One region of the Arthrobacter sp. PvP023 genome, then DNA from elsewhere that is predicted to be linked to it. Evidence: riboswitches for the same ligand, from Rfam matches in the RefSeq annotation. Region 1 holds a riboswitch; each other region holds the start of a gene.
The links. A riboswitch is a leader RNA that binds a small molecule or an ion and turns the genes downstream of it on or off. The one in region 1 is predicted to bind S-adenosylmethionine.

Region 2: linked by a shared signal. The riboswitch ahead of JOE31_RS09480 (aminotransferase class V-fold PLP-dependent enzyme) and the one ahead of JOE31_RS02990 (DUF1737 domain-containing protein) in region 1 are both predicted to bind S-adenosylmethionine.
Region 3: linked by a shared signal. The riboswitch ahead of JOE31_RS16200 (bifunctional o-acetylhomoserine/o-acetylserine sulfhydrylase) and the one ahead of JOE31_RS02990 (DUF1737 domain-containing protein) in region 1 are both predicted to bind S-adenosylmethionine.

What each region holds. Positions count from the first base shown of each region.
Region 1 is NZ_JAFIBI010000001.1:635,447-642,548, forward strand. Features, by position in the region: gene JOE31_RS02965 (UDP-N-acetylglucosamine 1-carboxyvinyltransferase) at 71-1,594, shown strand; gene JOE31_RS02970 (glutamate--cysteine ligase) at 1,668-2,894, shown strand; gene JOE31_RS02975 (hypothetical protein) at 2,923-3,246, shown strand; gene JOE31_RS02980 (O-succinylhomoserine sulfhydrylase) at 3,283-4,491, opposite strand; gene JOE31_RS02985 (rhodanese-like domain-containing protein) at 4,492-4,902, opposite strand; gene JOE31_RS02990 (DUF1737 domain-containing protein) at 4,899-5,216, opposite strand; SAM riboswitch class IV at 5,251-5,363, opposite strand; gene JOE31_RS02995 (NtaA/DmoA family FMN-dependent monooxygenase) at 5,595-6,890, shown strand; gene JOE31_RS03000 (aromatic amino acid ammonia-lyase) at 6,895-7,102, shown strand, end outside.
Region 2 is NZ_JAFIBI010000001.1:2,061,876-2,068,977, forward strand. Features, by position in the region: gene JOE31_RS09460 (CrcB family protein) at 1-155, opposite strand, end outside; gene JOE31_RS09465 (CrcB family protein) at 152-571, opposite strand; gene JOE31_RS09470 (metal-dependent transcriptional regulator) at 587-1,300, opposite strand; gene JOE31_RS09475 (class I SAM-dependent methyltransferase) at 1,332-2,105, opposite strand; gene JOE31_RS09480 (aminotransferase class V-fold PLP-dependent enzyme) at 2,169-3,590, opposite strand; SAM riboswitch class IV at 3,626-3,739, opposite strand; gene hisN (histidinol-phosphatase) at 3,969-4,781, opposite strand; gene JOE31_RS09490 (ribosome small subunit-dependent GTPase A) at 4,822-5,937, opposite strand; gene aroA (3-phosphoshikimate 1-carboxyvinyltransferase) at 5,927-7,102, opposite strand, start outside.
Region 3 is NZ_JAFIBI010000001.1:3,513,806-3,520,907, forward strand. Features, by position in the region: gene JOE31_RS16185 (zinc-dependent alcohol dehydrogenase family protein) at 1-911, opposite strand, end outside; gene JOE31_RS16190 (MFS transporter) at 927-2,309, opposite strand; gene JOE31_RS16195 (homoserine O-acetyltransferase) at 2,480-3,664, opposite strand; SAM riboswitch class IV at 3,677-3,792, opposite strand; gene JOE31_RS16200 (bifunctional o-acetylhomoserine/o-acetylserine sulfhydrylase) at 3,883-5,199, opposite strand; SAM riboswitch class IV at 5,259-5,373, opposite strand; gene JOE31_RS16205 (VOC family protein) at 5,534-6,172, shown strand; gene JOE31_RS16210 (CPBP family intramembrane glutamic endopeptidase) at 6,301-7,068, opposite strand.

The DNA.
Region 1 (7,102 bases):
TTTTGTGAGTTTGAGTGCACTTTCCGGCGTTTCGAATGGCCGAATAGCTCATGCGTGATATTTTTCTTGTATGACTCAAGAGACTGCTGAACACGTTGGCCTGCTGCTCCGCGATGCCCGCGGGGAGAAGGGCTGGACCCAGGGGCAGCTGGCAGCCGAGCTGGGCACCAGCCAAAGCGCCATCGCCCGGATGGAACAGGGCAAGCAGAACCTCAGCCTCAAAATGATCCAGCGGCTTGAGGCCATTGTTGGACGCAGCATCGTCAAAGTGGGCCGGCCGCAGATGACGCACCTCCGGGTGGAGGGCGGCCGCACGCTATCCGGTTCGGTGGACGTCAACAGCAGCAAGAACGCCGGAGTTGCCCTTCTCTGCGCCAGCCTCATCAACCGCGGCACCACCACGCTGCGCCGGCTGGCCCGGATCGAGGAAGTGAACCGGATCGTGGAGGTCCTGACCAGTATCGGCGTCGAATGCACCTGGCTCAATGCCAACGATCTGCAGATCCGCCGCCCCGCCGTGCTGGACCTGGACTCCATGGACGTGGAGGCTGCCCGCCGCACCCGCAGCGTGATCATGCTGCTGGGGCCGCTCCTGGACGAGTCCGCGGAGTACCGCCTCCCGTACGCGGGCGGCTGCGACCTTGGCACCCGCACCGTGGAGCCGCACATGCAGGCCCTGCGCCAGTTCGGCCTGTCGGTGGAAGCCACGTCCGGCTTCTATTCGGTGCAGGCACCGCCGGCCGACGGCGACAACCGCACCTTTGTGCTGAGCGAACGCGGTGACACAGTCACCGAAAACGCCATCATGGCGGCCGCCCACCGCCGCGGCACCACGGTGATCCGCAACGCCAGCCCCAACTACATGGTGCAGGATCTCTGCTTCTACCTGCAGGGCCTGGGCGTGGAGATCGACGGCGTGGGGACCACCACCCTGAAAATCACCGGGCTGCCCTCCATCGACGTCGACATCGAGTACTTCCCGTCCGAGGACCCCATCGAAGCGATGAGCCTCATCACGGCCGGCATCGTGACCAATTCCGAGGTCACCATCCGCCGGGTTCCCATCGAGTTCATGGAGATCGAACTGGCCACCCTGGAGCAGATGGGCCAGGAACTGGAGATTTCCGGGGAGTACTTTGCCCGTAACGGCCGTACCCGGCTGGTGGACGTCACTACGAAGCCCTCCGCATTGCATGCCCCGACGGACAAGATCCACCCCATGCCGTTCCCCGGCCTGAACATCGACAACCTGCCGTTTTTCGCCGTCATTGCCGCGAATGCCGAAGGCCAGACCATGATCCACGACTGGGTCTACGAGAACCGGGCCATCTACCTCACCGAGCTGAACAAGCTGGGGGCCCGCGTCCAACTGCTGGACCCGCACCGGATCTACGTCAACGGACCCACCAGGTGGCGTGCCGCCGAGGTGGGCTGCCCGCCCGCCCTCCGCCCGGCCGCCTGTATCCTGCTGGCCATGCTGGCTGCCCGCGGTGTTTCGGAACTGCGCAACATCTACGTGATCGAGCGCGGGTACGAGGACCTGGCCGAGCGGCTCAACACCATCGGTGCGAAGATCGAGTACTTCCAGGACTGACCCGTTCCGCCCTGTAAGGCAGGCGCCGTTGCGGCGCCTGTCTTACAGGGCGGCACAGGAGCACAATGTATGCATGCGAACTTTCGGGGTTGAGGAAGAGCTGCTGATTGTGGACCCCGTGACCGGGGAGCCGCTGGCGCTGGCGGACGCCCTGCTGGCAGGGCGGACGCTTGCTGCGGACGACGCTCCGGACAAACCCCGGATCCCTGACCCTCACGATCCAAACCGTCACGACGGCGACACCGGGCTCACTGCCGAACTGAAACTCGAGCAGATCGAGACGCAGACCCGTCCGTGCCTGAACTATGAGGAGCTGCTCCTCCAGATCCGCCAGGGCCGGGCCCTGGCCGACACCGCCGCGAAGAAACACAATGCGCGGGTGGCCGCGCTGGCGACTTCGCCGATTGCCTCCACGACGCACACCACACCGAACCCCCGCTATGCCACCATGCAGGAGCGATTTGGCCTCACCGTCCACGAGCAGCTGACTTGCGGGTTCCACGTCCACACTTTCGTCGAATCCCCGGAAGAAGGCGTGGCTGTCATCGACCGGATCAGGGACAAGCTGGCGGTGCTGACCGCGCTCAGCGCGAACTCGCCGTACTGGAAGGGCGTGGAGACCGGCTTCGAGAGTTACCGCACCCAGGCCTGGAACCGCTGGCCGACGTCGGGCCCGTCCCAGATCTTCGGGACGCACTCCATGTACCGCCGCGTGGTCACCCGGCTGCTGGACAGCGGCGTGCTGCTTGACGAAGGCATGATCTATTTTGACGCGCGGCTCTCCCGCAACCACCCCACCGTGGAGGTCCGGGTGGCGGACGTCTGCCTGCAGGCCGAGGACGCCGCCCTGATCGCCGTCCTGGTGCGGGGCCTGGTGGAATCGGCCAGCAGGGAATGGCGGGCCGGTGTGGACCCCGCGCCCGTACCGACGGTGCTCTTGCGGATGGCCGCGTGGCAGGCGAGCAATTGCGGACTGAGGGGAGACCTCCTGGATTTCGGCACATTCCGTCCCGCTCCCGCAGAGGAAGTGGTGGATGCGCTGGTGGACTACGTGGCGCCCGTCCTGGCGGAACAGGACGAGCTGGGACTGGCCCGGGAAGGCGTGCGGAGAATCCTGGACAGGGGGACCGGTTCGGAACAGCAGCGCCTTGCCATGCAGGAAGGCCTTGCCGGGACCTCGGACGCCGCTGCCGGGCTGGCCGCAGTGGTTGCCCACGCGGTGGACGTGAGCATGCGCCGGACCGAAGCCATCACCGCGCGCGAGAAAGCGCCCGTGCTGTTGCGCGTCCGCCAGTCCTGAACAGGTTCCTACTACCCCGGAGCGCGCCATGGAAACCGAATACGCAACAGTCACGGGACATGATGTCACCACCATCACCTGTGTCTGCGGTAACACCGTCAGCGACGAGGGGCTGATCCAGGCCAACTCCGAAGGCATGCCCGTGCACCTTGGCGAGGGAACTCCCGTGCCTGCCGGACTGGCCGAGTGGCCCGGGGACGAGGACCTCTACACGCTGTGCCCGGCATGCGGGCGGGTCTACCATGACACCGTCATCGAAGAGACCGGAACCGCGCCCGTGGCTTTCACCGTGGACGTTGCGGCCGCCCCGATAGCCGAAGCGATCCGCTTGCACTGGGAACTGGACACCTGACGTTCGGCGCGGCAGGCCGTCGTAGCTTCGCGCTGGTCAGATCTGCTTAAGCGCCTGCTCCAGGTCACGGATGAGGTCGTCAACATCCTCGAGTCCTACCGACAGGCGGACCACGCCGTCGCTCAGCCCGATGGCGGCCCGGCCTTCCGGCCCCATGGCGCGGTGCGTCGTGGTGGCCGGGTGGGTGATGAGCGTCTTGGCATCGCCGAGGTTGTTGGAAATGTCGATGATCCGCAGCGCGTCCAGCAGCGCAAAGGCTGCTTCCTTCGCCGTGCGGCCCGCCGACGGCAAGAGCTCCAGCGTGAGTACGGTACCGCCGGCCTTCATCTGCTTGGCCGCCAGCTCATACTGCGGGTGGGACTTCAGCAGCGGGTACTTGACCCAGCTGACCGCCGGCTGGTCTTCCAGCCATTCGGCCAGGCGAAGCGCGGAGGCCGAGGAATGGTTGACGCGCAGCGCCATGGTTTCCAGGCCCTTCGTCAGCACCCAGGCGTTGAAGGCGGACAGCGCGGGCCCCGTGTGGCGCATCAGCTGCTTGACCGGGCCTTCGATGAACTCCTTGGTGCCCAGGATGGCACCGCCGAGAACCCGCCCCTGGCCGTCGATGTGCTTGGTGCCGGAGTAGACCACCACATCCGCGCCGAGCTCCCCGCAGCGCTGCAGCAGGGGAGTGGCAAAGACATTGTCGACGACGACGGTCGCCCCTGCCGCGTGTGCCAGTTCGCTGACCGCGGCGATGTCCACGATTTCCTGCATGGGGTTCGACGGCGACTCAAAGAAGACCGCCGTCGTGGGCTCCGAAAGGGCGGCGCGCCACTGCTCCAGGTCCGGGCCGTCCACGAACACCGTTTCCACGCCCCACCGAGGCAGGATCTCGTTCAAAATCACAAAGCAGGAGCCGAACAGCGAGCGGGCGGCAACCACCCGGTCACCGGCAGCCAGCAGGGCGCCCAGTGCCGTGAAGACGGCGGACATGCCGGACGCCGTCGCAAAGCACGCCTCGGTGCCCTCGAGCAGCCGGAGCCGTTCCTGGAAGGTGGCCACGGAGGGGTTGCCGTACCGGGAGTACACAAACCGTTCGTCCTCGCCGGTGAATGCGCGCTCGGCGGCTGCCGCGGATTCGTAGACGAACCCTGAGTTGAGGAAGATCGGCTCGGCGGTCTCCTGGAAATTGGTGCGGTCAAGACCGCCGCGGACAGCCTGGGTGTCGGGGCTCCAGCCGGCGGCGTCGGGATTGAAGGTCACTTAGTTCTTTCCGAGGTTGGTGGGCAGGCCGCGGTTCTTCCAGCCGTTGACGGTGCGTTCGCCGAAACGGTCCGGTTCGCCTTCAAAGCCTTCGAGGACGTTGTAGGCGGTGAACCCGGCCCGCGTGGCGGCTATGGCGGCGGCGACGGACCGTACGCCGGAACGGCAGAGGAACACCAGTTCGACGCCGGAATCCTCTGGGGCCTGCTGCTTCAGCTGGTCGACAAAGTCCGGGTTGGGGATGCCGCCGGGGAAGGTCCACTGGATGAAGAGGGGATCGTTGTCCGTGGCTTTGGTGTCCGGGATGCCGATGTGCGCCCACTCGCCCTCGGTCCGGACATCCACCAGGACGGCGCCCTGTTCCAGTTTGGCCCAGGCGTCCTGCGGGCTCAGGTCTCCGGCGTAGCTCATGCGTGGCCCTCGAAGCCTTCGCCCGGGAAGTCGGCGTCGAACTCAAGTTCGTCCACTGCGGTTGCCACTGCAGCGTCGGAGCTGGCGACGGCCTCGGGCAGGATCACGGCCTGGGCCACGATCACGGTGGTGCCGTTGAAGGTTGCCGCCGGGCTCCCGTGCAGGACATAGCCGTCGGCCAGCGCCGCGGAGATGCGCTCGCAGAACGAGCGGTCGTCGGGGCCGGTGATTAGCCGGTAGGCCAGCCGTTCCTGCGGCAGTGCCCGGGCCGGTTGTTCCTGGCCGGCGGCAGCCGGTTCGGCTGCCGGGGCCAGCGGTGCGGGTGCGTCGGACACGACGGATCTCCTTCTCTCACGCTTGCAACTCGAATATCGATATGCCGAGTATTCACCTGAGGCACCCCGCCGTGGAAGGAGGGTTGCCGACCGGCCAGTCAGGGCTTGGCACCGGTTCTCATTACTCCCCAAAAACGTAACACTTACGACGGCGGCCCGCACCGCCGTCGTCGTCATCTTCCGTAACGGGAGCGCCCGCACCGCGGCCGCGCACCGGCGCCGCATCCGCCCCTGCGCGACCCCCGACTGCAGTTACAAAAGACCCCGCCGGGAGGATAATGACGGGAGATGAACCGCTGTAACGCCGGATGAAATCAGGCAGCCGTGAATGAATCGAATCGGAATACAGTCAGTCCCATGCTGCACTTCGGTTGGTTTGTGGGTCACGGTTTCGGTGTCCAGGGCTGGGGCACGCCCGGCTACGGCATCGGGTACGACTGGAAAAAACCCGCCCTGTACCAGCACGCCGTGCGGGAATTCGAGCGGGCCGGGCTGGACCTTTTCATCATCGAGGACTCCCTCACGGTGCCGGACACCTACGGCGGGAGCGCCGAGGTGTCGCTGGCGCAGGCATCCTTCGCACCCAAGCACGATCCGCTGGCCCTGGTGCCCTACCTGCTCTCCGTCACGGAACACCTGGGCATTGTTCCCACGGTGAGTGCGTCGTTCTATCCGCCGTTCACGGCGGCACGGCTGCTGGCCACCCTGCAGCATTTCTCCAACGGCCAGGTGGGCTGGAACGTGGTGACCTCCGGCAGCGACCTTGCCGCGCAGAACTACGGCCTGGACCAGCAGATCGAGCACGACCTCCGCTACGAGAAAGCGGAGGAATTCGTGGACGTGGTGCGCAAGCTCTGGCGCAGCTGGGAGCCGGACGCCATTGTGGAGGACGCGGACGCAGGCATCTTCGCGGACCACACGAAGGTCCACCCGATCAACCACGACGGCGAGTTCTTCAAGGTCCGTGGACCGCTGAACACCGCACCGATGCCCGAGGAACCGGTGCTGGTGCAGGCCGGGGCGTCACCGCGGGGCAAGGCCTTCGCGGGCGCCAACACGGATGTCGCGATTGCCCTGGCCAGGGGTGCGGACGGCATGAAGGCCTACCGTGATTCGATCCGGGCCGAGGCAGCCGCGGCAGGGCGGAACCCCGACGACGTCAAGGTGCTGTATGTCCTCAAGCCCGCCGTGGTGGGCTCCCGCGCCGAAGCGGACGAGCTCCGGGAGCAGCGCCGCCAGCTGAAGCGGCGCGACATCGACAGCCAGCTGAACTCCATCTCCTACCTCTCCGTGATCGACTTCAAACAGTTCGACCTTGACGCCCCGCTCCCCGAGCTCACCACGAACAGCAACCAGGGCACCCTGGACCATTTCGCCAAGGCGGGTCCTCCCGGGTCCACTCTGCGCCAGCTCCTGCAGGCCCGCAGCGGCGGCGCAGGGGACAGCATCATCGGCACGGCCGAGGAGATTGCCGACTACCTCGAAGAAACCGGTGTCCAGGTGGGCGGGGACGGCTTCCTGTTCTCAGGTTTCGTTGACCCGGCCACCGTTCACGGCGTGCTGGACCGGCTGGCCCCGGTGCTGCGGCGCCGCGGGCTGCTCCGGACAAGCTATGGCGACGGCGGCTTCCGCCGGAACCTGCTGGACTTCTAGTGCCATGGGCGGCGGCAGCGGAAACTTCCTGATCGGCACGGCCCACCTGCGCGCCCGGGATATCGCCGAGGCCGCGGCTGATCCGGCCGTCAAGTTCGTCCTGAGCGTGGACGCCCTGGAGCTGATCGGGCTTTCGCGCGAGGTGGTGCAGCGGGCCATCGACTCCGGCCACCGCGTCTACGGCCTCAATACCTTGCTGGGGTCCGGGCGTG
Region 2 (7,102 bases), 1.4 Mb from region 1:
GACAGGCCGATGACCAGCGAACCGACGACGTTGACCACCAGGGTTGCCCAGGGCCAGTGCCGGCGGGTCCCGGCACGGTGCGCGAACCAGGTGTCGATGGCAAACCTGAGCAGTCCCCCCGCAACCCCGAAGATGCCCACCAAAAGCGCCGTCATGAGGCTCCACCCGTCCGGTCGCTCAAGGCCTTGCCGGCTTTCCAGCCTGCAGCGGCCGCAGCAAGCCCCAGCACCAGGGAAAGTGCCAGATAGATCAGCCAGGTCACGTGCTGTCCGGACCGTGCCTGCTGGTCAACGGAGAAGACCACGGCCGAGAAGGTGGTGAAGGATCCCAGCAGCCCCGGACCAATCCCGGCCCTGAGCCAGAATGCGGTCCTGGGGCGTGCGATCCACAGGGTGGTGAGGGAGGCGAGGACAAAGCTTCCGCACACATTGATGACCAACGTGGTCCAGGGAATCGCGCCGGCAGCGTCCGGAAAGAGCAAGCCCAGGCCGTAGCGGAGCTCTGTGCCCGCCAGCGCCCCGGCAGCCACCGCCGCCCACGCCCGCCAGTCCGGGTTACTGGCGGCACTCATTCAGGCGGCGCCCCTTCAGCCATCCGCCAGCCGGCATCCGGCGTGCCGGGATTCGCTGTAGACCCACAGCGCTGACGACACTTCGTCGGCGAGGTCGAATTCGCGGTCTGCGCCCGCGGAACCGATCCTGACCACGAGGGCGCCGCCAAACGGTTTCCGGCCCAGTACTTCGATGTCGGCGTCCAGGTCGATTTCCTGCGCGGAAAGGTAGCGCAGGAGTTCGGGATTGTCGTCGCTGATCCGGGTGATGCGGCCTTTATGGCCCTCGTCGAGTTCGCTCATCCGGTGCGCGTTCGGCATGTGGACCGTACCGTCGGCCGCCGGGATGGGATCACCGTGCGGGTCCCGCAGGGGGTTGCCGAGCTTTCCGGCCATCCGTTCGATGAATGTGTCAGACACCGCGTGCTCCAGAAGCTCGGCTTCATCGTGGACTTCGTCCCAGCTGTACCCGAGTTCCTGCACGAGGTAGGTCTCAATGAGGCGGTGGCGCCGCACCATGGAGAGCGCGAGCCGGACTCCGTCGGACGTGAGCGTAATGGCGCTGTAGGGCTTGTGGTCAACGAGGCCCTGGTCCTTGAGTTTGCGGACCATTTCCGAGACCGAGGAGTTGGCGACGCCGAGCCGCAGTGCCAGCTGCGAGGATGTGATGGGTTTGTCCTGCCACTCCGTAAAGGAGTAGATGACCTTGACGTAGTCCTCGATCGAGGAGGAGGGTGCGCCGGTCTTCACGAGTCCAAGCCTACCGCTTTGGCTACGGGACTCATGCCTTGAACGCCCGCCAGGTCTGGGTCAGGTAGGGGAGTCCGATAACGTCTCCGGCGGAGTGTGCCAGGTGCTCGTGGAGGTACCAGTCCAAGTTGGCGCGGACTTTGGCCCGGATGCTTTCTCCGGCGGCGAGGTAGTAGCTGCGGGACTTTGCCAGTTCAACGATGTCCTCAGTGGTCACGGGATCTTCCCAGCGCGTCAGGTGGCTCTCAAGACCGGCAAACTCCGGGCCGATCGCGGGGCGGAAGTCCGGTTTGTGCACATCGCCTGCATGCATGATCCGGGAGAGCCGGTGGACCCACGGGACCGACGTATCCAGCTGGTTCCAGATCAGCCCCAGCACGCCCCCCGGACGGAGAATGCGGGACAGTTCGGTGCTGGCCAAACGGGGATCGCACCAGTGCCATGCCTGGGCAACGGTCACGACGTCGAACGCGGCGTCCGGGAGTCCGGTGGACTCCGCTGTGCCCTCCGTCGCAGGAACCCCCGGAAGGGCCAGCCGGAGTTGGGCGAGCATATCCGGTGAGGGATCCACTGCGGTGACATTCAGGCCGCGCTGCACCAGCAAAGCGGTGTACTTTCCCGTCCCGGCGCCGATGTCAGCGGCGCCGGACGCGCCGCCTATCCCGCCGACGCTTCGGAGCAGCCAGTCCACGGAATCGGCGGGATAGCCGGGACGGACCCGGTCATAGTGTTCGCCGCCGTCCTGGAAACTCCGGCCGAGCTCGTACCGGCGCTGGTGGTGCAGTTTGGGGCCTCCCCGTGCCACGTGCAGTCTCCTTCGGGCAGGCTGGAATTCTTACCCCTCGAATTTACCGCACACGCCGCACCCTCAGTCTTCGGTGCAGGGTGCCGCGCCGGCAGTGCCGGGGGTGTTGGGTGCCCAGTCCGGATAACTGCGCGTGTCGTTGGCCGGCACCCAGCGGCCCGAGTCCACCACGTAGTCCCAGCCGAGGCCGGTCCGGCGGAGTTCCTCGACCCCGGCGAGCAGGCGCTGGGCGTCCTCCAGCCGGGAGCCGACGCCGAAGCTTGCCCGCAGCGAGCCTGACGGCAGTCCCAGCCGCTTCAGCAGCGGGTGGGCGCAAAAGCGGCCGTCGCGCAGGCCTACGCCGTGCTCCGCGGAGAGATAGGCGGCCACAAGGCCGGCGTCGTAGCCGGCGACGGAGAAGTTGACCACACCGATGGTGTCCGTGGCCTGGTCGGTGTCGCTGAAGATCTGGTGGACAGTGACGCCGTCGATCTTCCGCAGTCCCTCGACGAGGAAGGACCGGATGGCCGTCTCATGGGCGTGCCACAGGTCCTGGTCCAGGGCGCCGATGACCTGGGTGGCCCGGGCCAGGGTGGCGGCCCCAAGGACGTTCGGTGAGCCGCCTTCATGCCGTGCCGGCCCTGTAGTCCAGCTGACGGAGTCCAGCCGGGCCTCACGCACGGCTCCGCCGCCTGCGAGGTGGGGCGTCCCGGCGTCGAGCCAGTCCGGCCGGCCCACGAGGACGCCGCTGCCAAACGGCGCGTACAGCTTGTGGCCTGAGAAGGCGAGGTAGTCGACGTCGTCCGCGGCGATGTCGATGCGGCGGTGCGGGGCCAGCTGCGCCGCGTCCACAACGATCCTTGCGCCGTGTTCGTGAGCCAGTGCGGCCAGCTCGCGGACGGGAAGAATTTCGCCGGTGACGTTGGAGGCGCCCGTGACGGCCAGCAGGCTGATGTCACCCCGCCGCAGCTCGGACCGCAGGTTCTCCAGGGTGGCCCTGAGCGTCGGAGCGGCAACAACACTCCGGTGCGGCACACCCTGCCACGGGAGCAGGTTGGCATGGTGTTCGATGTCGAGGTACAGCACTTCGCCGGTGTGGCGGCCGTCGGACACCGGCAGGCACCCGGCCAGCAGGTTCAGTGAGTCCGTGGTGTTCCGGGTGAAGATGACGGAATCGTCTGCCCTGCCGCCCACAAACCCGCGGACGATGTCCCGGGCATTTTCGTACACCGACGTGCTGATCTGCGAGGCATAGCCCGCGCCGCGGTGCACGCTGGCGTAGTACGGCAGGATCTCGTTGAGGTAGGCCGAGACAACGGACAGCGCCGGGGCCGATGCGCCGTAGTCCAGGTTCGCGTAACGGACGTGCCCGCCCTGGATCAGCGGAGCCTGGATCTCTGCGCCGGTAACGGCTGAGAGGGGGCGCTGGGCGACGGTGAACCGCGGGTCCAGACGGCCTGCAGCGGACGTGGTTGCGGCGTTTGCGGGGAAAGTGGCAGTAGTCATGGGGACCTCACTGTAAAGGGACCCCGCACTCCGGGGATCCGCGCTTGCCGGGTCCGTTCCGGACCGGCCTGGTCGTCACCCGGGGCACCCCACCGCGAATGGAGGGTTGCCGGCCAGCAAACCGGGGTTTAGCGCTGGCACTCGTGACCTGTTTCGAGATTAGGACATTCACCGCGGAGCGGGAAAGTCGCGGCAATTATTAAGCTCTTTGTTACGCGCGTCGGAAGAAGGGGGATAGCGCCGAATAAAACGACGGCGGACACCCCCTAAGGAGGGAATCCGCCGTCGTTTATTCGGCAACCGGTTGATGTGCCCGCGGGTGATGCGCCCGGTCCGGAACCGCTTGGCGGCGGGCCGGGCACCGGGCCGGGTCGCGCGTCAGAGGAGGTCGTCGAGTTCCGGGTTCAGCCGCTTGAGGACCTCGGAATGAAGGATTGAATTGGTGGCCAGGGCGTTTCCGCCGAAGGGGCCGTCCACTCCTTCCAGCGAGGTGAAGCGTCCGCCGGCTTCGGTGACAATCGGCACGAGCGCCGCCATGTCGTAGAGGTTCAGTTCCGGCTCGCAGGCGATGTCCACCGACCCCTCGGCCACCATGCAGTAGGACCAGAAGTCACCGTAGGCGCGGGTCCGCCAGACTTCCTCAGTGAGTCCCAGGAACTCGTCCAGGTTGCCCCGTTCCTTCCAGCCGCCCAGGCTTGAATAGGAGAGGGAAGCGTCGGAAAGTTTGGACACGTTCGAAACCTTGAGGCGGGTGGCGGCAGCAAGCGATCGTCCCATGTAGGCGCCTGCGCCTTTCGCCGCCCACCAGCGCTTGCCCAGCGCCGGCGCGCTGACCAGCCCGACCACCGGCTCACCTTCATCCACGAGGGCGATCAGGGTGGCCCACACCGGCACGCCGCGGACGAAGTTCTTGGTGCCGTCGATCGGATCGATGATCCAGCGGCGGGAACCATGTCCGGAACTGCCGAACTCTTCGCCGAGGACGGCATCTCGCGGACGGGAACGGGAGAGCTGGCCGCGGATGGACTCTTCAGCTGCCTTGTCAGCATCCGTTACCGGCGTAAGATCCGGTTTGGTTTCAATCTGAAGATCCAGCGCCTTGAAGCGGCTCATGGTCTGGGAGTCAACAGAGTCGGCCAGGACATGGGCGAGGCGCAGGTCATCGTTGTAGCTCGAAGCGGGTTGGGTCATGGTTCCAAACTACCGTCTCTGCAGCCGGCGGGCCGGGATGTCACGAAACGATGCCGAGTTCCTTGGCGTCCTGCGCTTCCATCCGGGGGTCGGTGCCGAGCAGCCGCCGAAGGGACGCCAGGCGTGCCGCGCCGGACGGGCCGGCGTGTCCTTCGGCCACCCAGGCGTCCACGCCGCAGTTGACGGCGGAGGCATCGTGCTTGCAGCCGCGTTCACAGGCATCCGTGCCGGGTTCGAGATCGGGGAACGAACGCAGGATGCGGTCCGGATCCACGTGGGCAAGGCCGAAAGACCGGATGCCGGGCGTGTCAATGATCCAGCTACCGGCGGGCGCGTCACTGATCCGCAGGGCAAGCGCGGACGACGACGTGTGCCGTCCCCTCCCGGTGACGGCGTTGACGCCTCCCGTGGCCCGCTCAGCACCCGTCAGGGCATTGACCATGGTGGACTTCCCTACACCGGAATGGCCGAGCATCACGGTGACCTTGCCGTCGAGGTGGGCCCGCAGCTGCGAGACGGCGTCACTGTCCAGGCGGGCCGAGAGCCCGTCATCCGAGCGTGCATCGATTCCGGAGGCCGCGGCGTCCGCAGTTCGGCTGATGATCACCGGAAAATCCAAGTGCCGGTAGTTGGACAGGAGCTCCGTGGGATCCTTGACGTCCGCTTTGGTGACCAGCAGCAACGGCTCAATCCCGGCATCGTACGCCGCCACCAGGGCCCGGTCAATGAAGCCGGTGCGCGGTTCCGGATTGGCGGCGGCAACCACCACCACAAGCTGGTCCGCATTCGCGACCACTGCCCGCTCGATGGGGTCCGTGTCATCGGCGCTGCGCCGCAGCAGCGTGCGGCGGTCCTGGATCTTCACGAGCCGCGCAAGGGTGTCCGGGGCCCCCGAAACATCTCCCACCAGGGAGACGAAGTCCCCGGCCACCACAGGCGAACGGCGCAGTTCACGGGCGCGCGCGGCAATCACCGTGCGCTCGTTCCCGCTGTCCTCGCCCACCACTGCCGTATAGCGCCCGCGGTCCACCGTAATGATCCTGCCGGTCACGGCGTCGTCGTGGCTGGGGCGGTCCTTGGTCCGGGGACGGGAGCCTTTCTTGTTGGGACGGATCCGGATATCGGACTCGTCCCAGGAACCGGTGCTACGCCCCACGGGCCTGTTCCGTCTGCCGGCCCGGCTGTTGTGTGAGCATGGCTTCCCACAGTTGCGGAAAGTCCGGCATCGTCTTGGACGTGGTGCCGATGTCTTCCACCTCCACGCCGGGAACGGCAAGGCCCAGGATGGCCCCTGCGGTGGCCATGCGATGGTCCGCGTAGCTGTGCACGACGCCGCCGTGGAGCTTGGCGGGCCGGATCACCAGGCCGTCGGAGGTTTCCTCGGCGTCCCCGCCGAGGCGGTTGATCTCCGTGACGAGTGCCGCGAGCCGGTCCGTCTCGTGGCCGCGGAGGTGCGCGATGCCGGTGAGCCGCGACGGACCCGTGGCCAAGGCGCACAGTGCGGCTACTGTCGGTGCAAGTTCGCTGGTGTCGGCAAAGTCCGCACCCGTGATTTCGGGCCCGCCGGTAACGGTGAGTGTGCCGTCGTCCAGCGTGACCGTGGCGCCCATTGAAGTCAGGATGCTGCGCCAAAGGTTGCCCACCTGCGTGGTGGGGGAGGGCCAGTTGGGAATACGGACCGTGCCCCGGGTCGCCAGCGCGGCGGCGAGGAACGGCCCGGCATTCGACAGGTCCTGCTCGATGCGGCGATCGAAGGCCCGGATGGGACCCGGCGCGACGACCCAGTGATTCGGGACGGAATCGTCGACGGACACCCCAACTTCCCTCAGGACGGCGACGGTCATGTTGATGTGGTCCAGGCTGGGGACCGGCTTGCCCACGTGCTCAAGGTGCAGGCCCTCGGTGAAACGCGCGCCCACCAGGAGCAGCGCCGACACGAACTGCGAGGAGGCGCTTGCATCGATCACAAGGTGGCCGCCCCGAACCTGGCCAGTGCCCGCCACTGCGAAGGGAAGTGCCGACGGACGTGCCCCGTCCGCAGCGCGGACGTCAACGCCGAGGGCGGCCAGTGCCTCGATGATGGTGCCCATAGGACGCTTGCGGGCGTGCGGGTCGCCGTCGAAGACTGTCGCCCCGTTGCGGAGCGCAGCTAGCGGCGGAACAAAGCGCATGACTGTTCCGGCGAGTCCGCAGTCGATGGCGGCGTCGGCCGCCGCGGCGTCGGAGCTGAGGGGGCTGACCTCAAGGTCGGGCCCGAACGAGCCGTCGCCGGGAACTTCCCTGATGCCTGCTCCCAGTTGCCGGAGGGCCTGGATCATGAG
Region 3 (7,102 bases), 2.9 Mb from region 1:
TGCAGGGCTCCGACGGTCAGTTCCGCCGAGGGTTTTGGCAGCCCGACGGAGACGACGGCGCCGCCGCGCGTTACGAGGTCCAGGCACGAGGCGATCACGCCGGCAGAGCCCACGGCCTCGACGGCGACGTCCACGCCGTCGCCGGTGGCCTCGGCAACCAGCCGGGCGGCGTCGTCGGGAGTTCCCACTCCCGTGGCACCGCAGTCCCGGGCGAGCTGGTGCTTGCCTTCGTTGGGGTCGATGGCAATGACGGCTGCGGCGCCGGCCAGGGACGCCGCCATCACGGCGGAAAGCCCGACGGCGCCGAGCCCGAAGACTGCCACCGACTGTCCGGCGGTGACCGCCGCCGTGTTCAGCACGGCGCCCATTCCGGTGAGTACGGCGCAGCCGAACATGGCCGCGACAGTGTCCGGAACGTCGTCGTCGATCACCACCACTGATTCCCGCGCCACCAGGGCGTAGTCCGCGAAAGCCGACACCCCGAGGTGGTGGTTGATCCGCTCCCCTGACGGCGTGCGCAGCAGCGCCTCGCCGTGCAGCAGGTCCCCTGAACCGTTGACTTCGGCGGCACGGTGGCACAGGGCCGGGCGCCCGGACCGGCACGCCCGGCATTCGCCGCAGCTGGGGACGAAGACGAGCACAACGTGCTCGCCCACAGCCACGTCATGGACGCCCTCACCGACTGACACCACCCGGCCCACGGCCTCATGCCCCAGCGCCATGGGCAGTGGCCGTACCCGGGAGCCGTCCACCACGGACAGGTCCGAGTGGCACAGGCTGGAGTAGGTGATGGCCACGCCCAGTTCGCCGGCGCGGGGCTCGGGCCGTTCGAGCTCCTGCACCACTAGCGGGCGCGCTTCGGTGTAGCTGGTTCCGGCAGGGACGGTGGAGTACAGAACTGCGGCGCGCATGTGAACCGGCTGCCCCTACTTCTTGCTGGCGGCAAGGAGGTCCGCCGTGCCCTGGGCGTCCGCCGCGTCGACGTCGTGCAGCGAGATCCCGCGGGTTTCCTTGAGGAAGTACACGGCCACCATCGTCACCAGGCAGGCGCCGAGCAGGTAGACGGCCACCGGGGTGGAGGACTTGAACTGGCTCAGCAGGGCGGTGGCAATGATCGGGGCCATCGAACCGGCCACGATCGAGGTGACCTGGTAGCCGAGCGAGACGCCGGAGTAGCGCATCCGGGTGGGGAACATCTCGGCCATGATTGCAGGCTGGCCGGCGTACATCAGCGCGTGGAAGAGCAGGCCGATGGTGATGGCGGCGAGAATGACCAGATCGTTCTTGGTGTCCATCATCGGGAAGGCGAAGAAGCCCCAGGTACCGCCGAGGATTGCACCGGCCATGTAGACGGGCTTGCGGCCGAAGGCGTCGGAGAGCTTGCCGACCATCGGCACCACTGCGAAGTGGACGACGTGAGCCACGAGCAGCAGCAGGAGAATCCGGGAGGTGTCCGTCTGGACAACCACCTTCAGGTAGGTGATGGAGAAGGTGACCACGAGGTAATAAAGGATGTTCTCCGCGAAGCGGAGGCCCATGGCTGTGAAGACGCCGCGCGGGTAGCGGCGGAACACTTCACCGACGCCGTAGCCCTTCTTTTCAACGGTGACTTCCTTCTGCGCTTCCAGGAAGATGGGGGCGTCGGTGACCTTGGTCCTGATGTAGTAGCCCACCAGCACGATCACTGCGGAGAGCCAGAAGGCCACCCGCCAGCCCCAGCCGAGGAAGTCGGCGGAGGACAGTGTGGAGGACAACGTGAAGAGCACCGCGGTGGCGAGCAGGTTGCCCAGGGGTACAGCGGACTGCGGCCAGCTGGCCCAGAAGCCGCGTGACTTGCTGGGGCTGTGCTCCGCTACGAGGAGGACGGCGCCGCCCCACTCACCGCCGACGGCGAAGCCCTGGGCGAATCGCAGGAACACCAGCAGGGCCGGAGCCCAGTAGCCGATCTGTTGGAAGGTGGGCAGGCAGCCCATCAGGAACGTGGAGACGCCCACCAGGATGATGCTGAGCTGGAGCAGCTGCTTCCGGCCGAATTTGTCACCGAAATGACCGAAGACGATGCCGCCGATGGGGCGGGCGACGAAGCCAACCGCGTAGGTGAGGAAGGCGGCAATGATGCCGTCCAGTTCCGTGCCTGAGTTAGGGAAAAATGTCTTGCCAAAGACCAGGGTGGCCGCTGAAGCGTAGAGGAAGAACTCATACCACTCAACGACGGTCCCGGCCATGGAGGCCGTAACCACTTTCTTTAGCCCTGAGGCTTTGACGTCAGTCTCATCTGCGCGCCTTGCGGCGGAGTTTTGCGTGCTCATTGTGAACTCCTTCGGCGTCTCCGTCGACACCATGTGGACCATTCCGTTACGGCCGCGTGTGATGTGCACCACCAACGCGCCGGTCCCCTAGAGTATGGGCTCACATTGCCGCAGGCTCAACGCCATTTTCTGCAGAACAGCTCTGCATAAATGCACATTGAGCCGGCGGGCTAGGCGAAAAAGTTCTGCCGCAACTGAGCGCTAAGCTGCCCGATTTCAGTCAGGAAACCGTCGTGGCCGATGGGCGCCTCGATGACATGCACCGGGACGTCGCCCGGGAGTGCAGCCGCGAGTTCGCGGGACTGCGCCGGAAAATACAGACGGTCCGTATTGACGGCGGCAATGAAGAACTCAGCCGTGGCCCGGGCCAGCGCCTCCTTGAGCGGGCCGCGCCCCCGGCCCACGTCGTGGCTCATGAGCGCTTCCGTGATGGCGATGTAGCTGTTGGCATCGAAGCGCCGGACCAGCTTGGTGCCCTGATGGTCGAGGTAGCTCTCCACCTGGTAGCGGCCGCGGTCCCCCAGCGACACTGCCTGGAGCGGGGCTTCGCCGCCCTGGGCGCTCCGGCCGAACCGGGCCTCCAGCTCGTCTGCGGAACGGTACGTGATGTGCGCAATCCTGCGTGCCAGGGCCAGGCCGGCCTCAGGCTCCGGGCCGCCGTAGTAATCGCCGTCGTTGAAGTTCACGTCCTGGCGGATCGCGAGGGTCTGCGCCTGGGCAAAGGCGATCTGCTCGGCCGTGCTGCTTGCCCCGATGGAAATGACGGCGCAGCGCCGGACCCGGTCCGGGAAGCTCACGGCCCATTCCAGGGCGCGGGCTCCGCCCAGGGATCCGCCCAGGACGGCGTACCAGCTGTCGATGCCAAGGGCGTCCGCTAGCCGGGCCTCGGCCGCCGTGGTGTCGCGCAGGGTCACCAGGGGGAAGCGCGAACCCCACGGCCTGCCATCCGGCGCGGGAGTGGAAGGGCCGGTGGAGCCGTAGCAACCGCCCAGGATGTTGATGCTGACCACGAAGTACTTGTCCGTATCGACCGGGGCGCCGGGCCCGGCAAGCTGCTCCCACCAGCCTTCTTCGTCGCTGGCTCCCCTGGTAACGTGCGTGCTGCCGGTCAGGGCATGCTGCACCAGCACGGCGTTGGAACGGTCCGCGTTCAGCGTGCCCCAGGTCTCGTAGGCGAGCGTGACGTCCGGCAGGTGGCCGCCCGCCTCAAGGTCGAGCCCGCCGATGCCCTGGAACTTGACGGTTCCGTCGGGGACAGCGTCTGCGGTTTTGACTGCGGCGGTTTTCACGTCACTGGATGACAGGCTGTGGCTGGCTGTTTCGGGTACACCGCTGCGGGTGACGGCAATCGTCATCTGAAGACCTCTTCTTCGCGCTTGCCTGCCGCCAACTGGCCGGCAGGCCAGGTCTTCACCCGGGGCACCCCGCCGCGAAAGGAGGGTTGCCGGCCAGCAAGCCGGGGCTGTCGCTGGCACTCATGACCTGTAAAGAGTCTACGAAATGCGTCCCCGCAATGGCGAAGAATGTGACAGCAATATGACTCCCGGCGTCGAGGCGCCGGGAGCCATACGGCTCAGTCGCCCTTGGCGGCGCGGAAACCGGCGTCGAGGTCGGCGATGATGTCATCGATGTGCTCCAGCCCCACGGAGAGGCGGACCAGGCCCGGCGTGACCCCCGCCACGGCCTGCTGTTCCGCTGTCAGCTGGCTGTGGGTGGTGGACGCCGGGTGGATGACCAGGGAGCGCACGTCACCGATGTTCGCCACGTGGGAGTGCAGTTCCAGCGCGTCCACGAACCGCTTGCCGGCCTCGGCCCCGCCGGCGATGTTGAAGGACACGATCGCACCGGTGCCCTTGGGTCCGTACTTGCGGCCGCGGTCGTACCAGGGGCTGGACGGCAGGCCCGCGTAGGCAACGGATTCGACGTCGTCCCTTGCCTCCAGCCATTCGGCGACACTCACCGCGTTGGCCACGTGGCGCTCGACGCGCAGGCTCAGGGTTTCCAGGCCCTGGGCGATGAGGAAGGCGTTGAACGGGGACACCGCGGAGCCGAGGTCCCGCAGCAGCTGGACGCGGGCCTTGAGGATGTAGGAAAGGTTCGCGCCCAGGGCGCCCCCGGCGCCGAGGTCCCTGGCGTAGACAAGCCCGTTGTAGGTGGGGTCCGGGATGTTGAAGCCCGGGAACTTCTCCGGGTCCTTGCCGAAATCAAAGTTGCCCGAGTCCACGATCACGCCGGCGATGGCGCTGCCGTGCCCGCCAAGGTACTTCGTTGCCGAGTGGACCACAATGTCGGCGCCCCATTCCAGCGGCCGGATGAGGTACGGCGTGGACAGTGTGTTGTCCACGATCAGCGGGACCCCTGCCTCGTGGGCGACGCCGGAAACGCCTTCGATGTCCAGGACGTCCTGGCGCGGATTGGACACCACCTCGCCGAAGAAGAGCTTGGTGTTCGGCCGGACGGCGTCCTTCCACTGCTGGAGGTTGTCCGGGTCCTCCACGAACGTCACGGAGATGCCGAACTTCTTCAGGGTGTGGGCCAGCAGGTTGTACGTGCCGCCGTAGAGGCTGGGGCTGGCCACCACGTGATCGCCGGCTTCGGCGACGTTGAGGATGGCGAATGTTTCGGCGGCCTGTCCCGAGCTGAGCAGCAGCGCCGCCAGCCCGCATTCAAGGCTGGCCACGCGCTGCTCCACCGCGTCCTGGGTGGGATTGCCGATGCGGGTATAGATGGGCGCCAGTTCGGCCAGCGCGAAGCGGTTGGCGGCGCTTTCGGCGCTAGGGAACACGAACGACGTCGTCTGGTAAATGGGGAGGGCCCTGGCGCCGGTGGCGCTGTCCGGCTCCTGGCCGGCGTGGATCTGGCGGGTTTCGAAAGACCAGGCATTGGACATTGGAGGCTCCTTAAGGAAGGGCACCGTGGCCGGACGCACAGTATGCCGGGCCGGCTCTGGTGCCGCGCTTGCCGACCGGCGGTTGCCGGCGGCCAGGTCCTCACCCGGGGCACCCCACCGCGGAACGAGGGTTGCCGGCCAGCAAGCCGGGGCTCAATGCTGGCGCTCATGACCTGGACCCAGTGTAGAAACAGAGCAATCCGTCTGAATAGGTTTGTGACGAAGGACGTCGGCCGCGTGATTTCGTGGGCTTCAGGGCCGTCCGCCATAACGTCCCATCTTGGTAAGGACACCCTTAGCTGAGAGCTCCATCACAAAGTGCCAAGATGAGGGCATGCGCATGGATCACGTCTCTTACGCCTGTGAACAAGATGGCTTGGCTGCCACCACCGAACGTATTGCAACCGCCCTCGGCGTCGAAGCCGTTAAGGGCGGGGTACACCCCCGTTTCGGCACCCGCAACATGATTATCCCGCTGGCCGGGCACAAGTATCTCGAGGTCGTGGAGGTCCTGGACCACCCGGCATCCGACAAGGCTCCGTTCGGGCAGGCTGTCCGGGCACGCTCCGCAGCGGGCGGTGGCTGGATGGGCTGGTGCGTCGAAGTGGACGACCTGGCACCGTTCGAAGAACGCCTCGGCCGATCGGCTGTCAACGGCAACCGCAAGTTCCCCGACGGCCGCGAACTCGTCTGGAAGCAGATCGGCATCCTGGGCCTCATTGCAGACCCGCAGGTACCCTACATGCTCAAGTGGGAAGGCGACCCGGAGCTTCACCCGTCCAACGCCTACCCGAGCAACGTTAAGATGTCCAGCCTCACCATCGCCGGCTCGGCCGAACGCGTCACGGAATGGCTCGGTCAACCGGTCGAGAAGCCCTTGGAGGATGTGGCTGTTGAATGGGTCGCCCCCAAGGGGACGCCGGGAATCCTGTCCGTCACGTTCGAAACCGCCTCCGGGGCCGTAACCATCTGACCCTGCTCTACCGTGTGGTCCTCCGGGGCCACGGGCAGCGCGCTGCCCTTCCGAACTTCGGCCGCTATCAGCGGGTGCCAACGACGTCACCCACCGATAGCGGCCGAATCCTTTTAAGCAGTGGCCGGCTAGCCCAGGCCGATGGCCTTGCCGAAGAGGCTGAAGCCGACGAACGCCACAATGTCCAGCAGTGCGTGGGCGATCACCAGCGGCATGACGCGGCGGGTCTTCGTATAGATCCACGCAAATACCACGCCCATGACAGCGTTGCCGATGAACGGGCCGAAGCCCTGGTAGAGGTGGTAGCTGCCCCGGAGCATGGAGCTGGCGAAGATGGCCAGCGGCATGCTCCAGCCGAACTTGCCGAGCCGGTCCAGCAGGTACCCCACCACGATGACCTCCTCCACGATCCCGTGCCGTACGGCGGAGAGAATCAGCACTGGGATGGTCCACCAGTAGGCATCCAGCGCGCTGGGGATGATGGCCGTGGTGATGCCGAGTGCCCGTCCGGCGGCGTACAGCCCCAGGGACGGTATGCCGATCAACGCCGCGAGGCCCAGCCCCTGCAGCAGGTCCTCGCCGGGGCGGGCGAAGTTGAAACCGAGTTTGCGGAATGCCGATGCCCCGGGCTCCCCCGCTTTCCGGTGCTCGGTGAGGAAATAGATGACCAACACGACAGGCACCAGGGCGAAAACGATGTCCAGCAGCTGGTACGTCAGGTCGAAGTATTCGCGGCTGCTCTGGGAGCGGTTGAGGGTGGAGGTCCCTTCCGCCAGGGGTGCCCGCGTCAGCTTGTCCAGCAACTGCACCACCGAATACACGGCGGACTGCCCCAGCGACAGACCCAGGACAATCCAGACTTCTAACCGCAGACGACGGCGGGAGGGAACCAGCATGTTCCTATCTTGCCTTCACTTTCTGGTTCTTTCC